Regions from separate parts of the Proteus sp. GOKU genome, predicted to be linked through region 2. Evidence: predicted binding sites of a transcription regulator. Region 2 holds the regulator's gene; the other holds the start of a gene.
The links. Region 2 encodes PhoB, which activates phosphate uptake and scavenging genes when phosphate is short. Its sites were predicted from a motif close to CTGTCATAAAACTGNCNNAT; they were not measured.
Positions count from the first base shown of each region.

Region 1: the regulator PhoB is predicted to act here: its motif matches at 1,457-1,476, upstream of phoA (alkaline phosphatase).

Region 1 covers NZ_CP034105.1:3,528,689-3,531,172, forward strand. Annotated here, with positions in the region: gene phoA (alkaline phosphatase) at 1-1,395, opposite strand, end outside; gene EHE21_RS16160 (alpha/beta hydrolase-fold protein) at 1,620-2,484, opposite strand, start outside.
Region 2 covers NZ_CP034105.1:732,432-734,915, reverse strand. Annotated here, with positions in the region: gene phoR (phosphate regulon sensor histidine kinase PhoR) at 1-1,151, opposite strand, end outside; gene phoB (phosphate regulon transcriptional regulator PhoB) at 1,175-1,864, opposite strand; gene sbcD (exonuclease subunit SbcD) at 2,086-2,484, shown strand, end outside.

The sequences.
Region 1 (2,484 bases), 1.3 Mb from region 2:
TTGGTCAGTTAACCCAACCACATTGGCAGCGTGTGGGCCATAAGCAGCAACACGTAACTGAGCCCCTGTATGTTCTTGGGATTCTTCTTCCGAGTTACCGTAATTCACCACCATTACTGCACCATCTTTAGTGATAAGCGCTTGTGTTAAGCCACTTGATTTCACATCTGCTTCAATAATTTGGCTTGAATGAGCATGGTCAGCCGTCACGATAATCAGAGTGTCACCGTTTTGCTTAGCGAAATCTAAACCGATTTGTACGGCTTCATCTAATGCAACAGTTTCACCAATTTGTCCGCAAGGATTAGCATTATGATCTTGCTTATCAATAGAGGCACTTTCGACTTGTAAGAAGAAACCTTTTTCATTGCTCTTCAGTAAGTCGATCGCTTTTTTGGTCATTTGTGCCAGTGTTGGCGCATTTGGATCAAGTTTAGAATTAGGTTTGCACTCTAAGGGTGGATTGTTCAAATTACCATGATATGTCGCTTTAGGGCCTTCCCACGCCACAGCCATATTGCCCTCGTGGAACAAACCTAATACTGGTTTATCTTGGTTTGCCAACGTAATCGCATCCAGTGATTTTGCATCCTTCACGATTTGATAACCACGTTCAATCGCTTGCTGTTCTAATGTTTTACCTTTGTACTCACCCGCAGCCGCAGTCTGAGCAAAACTTTTCGCTCCGCCCCCTAATGTAACGTCTGCGCGAGTCACTAAAAGTTGCTCAGAGATAGAGCCTCTACCGCCATTTTCTAATGCGTTTGTTGAGCATTTTTCTAAAGTCTCAACGGGACCATAGCATTTACGTCCTGTCACATGCGAAAACAGTGCCGCAGGTGTTGCATCTTGAATTTCCGATGTCGTCACATTCCCTGTTGCCTTTCCATTGGCTTTTGCTAATTCCAAAATAGTTTGGTGATCCTTACCAAACACATCAATTCCTAATGCACCATTATAAGTTTTCACACCCGAAGCCCATGCTGTCGCAGAAGCGGCGGAGTCTGTTACATAGTTAGGTTTTTGTGTTTTTCTATCTAAAGCATAGTGTGTGTATTGACCCGTCATCGGTAAGGCATCGATACCTTTAAAGAAACCACCTGCACCTTCCGCGTAGTTACGCGCAACAGTGATTTCAGAATCCCCCATACCATCACCAATAAAGAGGATCACATTTTTTGCTTGGTTATTATTTAAAGCTGCTTTTAATGCCTCAGTTTGATCTTGAGTCATACGGCGAGCACCGCCAAATTCCGTGATATTACCTTTTGCTGCGCGATCTTGTGCCAAAATTGCATCAGCAGCAACGGGAGCTGCAAAAGAAGAGAAACTCGCGCCAGCCAATAGCGTTGTTACAATAACGGATAAAATAGAACGTTGGTAACGATGAGACATAGCTTTTTCCTTGCACTCTAAAGTAAAAAAAACAGGATTAATGTTTTAAGTCAGGAAAAGCTTACGGCAGTTAAATGACAGAGAAATGAAGAGTAAAAGCGATTTCGATGACAACTTTATGACAAGTTAATGACAAACAAAAAGCTTATACCGCGAATGCATGTATAAGCTTCTGTTGTATTAAAGCATATTGTTAAAGCGAGGTATCGAGTTGAGGCCTTAAACTAGTCATTCTCTTGGGTTAATGCTTTAGCCCCCAAATACAGGGTTTCACACCAAGAAATATAATCATGCCCACTGGCCATTTCGAGTGATTGAACCGGATAACCTTTTTGCTCTAAAACCTGCTTAAGGTGACGGTTATTATTTAAAATTCCGCCTTTATCTCCCCGACTTTCAAATAGCCCAGCCTCTAAGAAAAACTGCAATGGCTTTCTATCTGCTTGCTCAAATTGTCGAATAAGCCATTCAGGCTCTTCATTTTCAGGCGTCCACCAATAAGAGCCAGACATACTCAACACTTTACCAAAGCGATCAGGGCGATTAAATGCGACCCATGAAGATGCTAATCCGCCATAACTTGAGCCAGATACTATCGTTTCCTCTCCAGATACGTGAACGCCCTTCTCTTTTTCTAGCCAAACAAATAGTTCATCTGCTAAGAAACGGTAAAAATCAGGGTTTGGTGGTAACTCAACACTACGGCGATCACTATCAATGCTATCAACAAATAAGATCATCATAGGTGCCAATTTGCCTTCCTCGATCTGTTTATCAAAAAACCGATCAATACCATATTGGCGACGATAAGTTTGACCATCAAATAAGACCAAGATCCGCGGTATTTCCATTTTTTGGGCTGGCTGATAAAGTGCGATTTCACGATCATTATTTAAGATCTTACTGTGAAAACGAACAATCTCTGTCTTACCCTTCATTGTTCTATCAAGAATATCAGGCAATTGGCATTCACGTTTACTGTCTAACGACAATAACGAAAAGTGATTATAGATATCCTCAGATTGACTTGGAGAATTTTGGGAATTAAACGGATCAGCTTGTGCTGTGGTTAAAATTGCGCGACGTTGC
Region 2 (2,484 bases):
GAATGGCGAGAGCGAGCTTTATCAACACGATAAAAGCGCTCTGTTAAACGAGTTAGGTGTTCAGCGCTGATCCCCGACCCATTATCTGAAACACTAAATAACATGCCTTGAGGAATTTTCTTCCAACTGACTTTAATTGTTGTGCCTTCTTCAGTGTGATTAATAGCGTTATACACTAAGTTAGAAACCGCACTACGCAGTTGCTCTTCATTACCACGAACAGCCCACTGTTCATCAACATCAAAAACAATATGATGTTGGCCTTGGCTCAATGAGTTCGCTTCTTGTTGTAATAGAACCAAAATGGCAGGGATATCAACAATCTTGTTTAAATCGATATGAGGAGCAGATTCGATACGAGAAAGTTGTAAGAGTTGTTGAACAAGCGTATCCATGCGCTTAGCTTGCTCCTGCATCGTCACTATCGCCTTATGCTCTGCGGGTTTGGAGGCACTAGTTTCTTCCATCATTTCAAGATAACCTTGAATAACGGTGAGTGGTGTTCTTAACTCATGACTAACGTTAGCAAAAAAGTCACGTCGTGAATTTTCTAGCTTATTTTTTTCTGTCACATCACGTGCCACCATTAAGCGCTGATCTTCGCTGTATGGCATCACTCGAAACTCAACAATAGAGCCATTATTAAGTGAAATAGTTAAAGAGCGACTAAAATCGCCTGCGGTAAAATAGTGCAAGAAATCAGGGTAACGTAATAAGTTAAAAATATTTTGTCCGTTATCTTCGGGCCAGCGAAAGCCGAGTAAGTGTTGAGCAAGGCTATTACACCAAAAAATATTCCCTTCATTTGTCATCATCACAACAGCATCTGGCAAGCTTTCAGCACCACTTCTAAAACGTTTAATTAAGTCACCTAGTTCTCTGCGTCGTTTACGATTGCGTTGTTGAGTCTGTCGAATACCATAAAAAATAGGCTCCCATCCCCCTCTTCCTTCCGGAGGCAGTACTGAGCGATCTAGCCATAACCATTTAGATAATTTCAGCAAGTTATAGGCATGCCACACAAGTGCACTGAGTAGCGATGCCACCAGCAACCAAGGAAGATGCCCGATAAAAAGCGATAATATAAAAGCAGGTAAGCAAAATAGACATAGCCCCCAAACGAGGGCTTTCCACGATAGTCGTTCTAACACCTGACGATTACTCCCATATTGACTTAGAAACGGGCAGAGAAACGATATCCCGTTCCACGTACTGTCTGTATCATTCTGTCATGGCCATCTTCTTCAATGGCTTTACGTAAACGACGAATATGCACATCAACAGTACGGTCTTCGACATAAACATTTGTTCCCCAAACATAGTTTAGCAGTTGTTCTCTGCTATACACGCGTTCAGGATGTGTCATAAAAAAGTGCAGGAGTTTAAATTCGGTGGGTCCCATATCAATCGGTTTATCTTGACTCGTCACTCGATGAGAAACAGGATCAAGCCCTAATCCATTGAATTCAATAATATCTTCCGCAGACATTGGTGATAATCGTCGTAAAATTGCTTTCACACGAGCCACAAGCTCTTTCGGTGAGAAAGGCTTAATGACGTAATCATCAGCACCCGTTTCTAGCCCTTGGACTTTATCTTCTTCTTCCCCTTTTGCCGTTAGCATAATAATTGGAATATCACGGGTATTACTTTCCCGCTTCATCTGTTTTATTACCTGCAAGCCTGATCCACCGGGGATCATCCAATCTAATAAAACCAGATCAGGGTAAGGATCAATAAGAAAGCTCAATGCAGAATCATAATCTTCTGCTTCAATAGGTTGAAAACCATTTTGTTCTAAAACAAAACAGATCATCTCTCGAATTGCGGTTTCATCTTCAACAACAAGAATACGCCTTGCCATACTCTATCCTGTGTAATGTATATAGAGGGTCAAAATGATTATGATGCAGTTTTATGACAGATTTATGACTAACCTTAACATTACTGAAATAGATCCCTGTTGTTAAGGTAAATAAATCATTTTTCGGTGAAATATCACTCAAAAAGAAGGCTTATTGTTGGGTTTTCACTAAAAAAGTAAGGTGCGCTATACTCTTCATCAGATAAAAAAGAGGGATAGCAATGCGGATTATTCACACATCAGACTGGCATTTAGGGCAATATTTTTTTACTAAAACTCGCGCACAAGAGCATCAACAATTTCTTGATTGGTTATTAGCACAAATTAAACATTATCAAGTTGATGCATTGATTGTTGCAGGAGATATTTTTGATACAGGCTCCCCCCCAAGTTATGCCAGAGAGCTTTATAACCGCTTTGTTGTTGCTATTCGAGATACACAATGTCAGCTTGTTATTTTAGGTGGTAATCACGATTCTGTCGCAACACTAAATGAATCTAAATCATTATTAGCATGTTTAAATACAACGGTTATTGCCAATGTTCATGCTGAAACACCGCAAGCCCCACTCATTCTTCCTCAAAAAGATAATACGCCGGGCGCACTACTTTGTGCGATC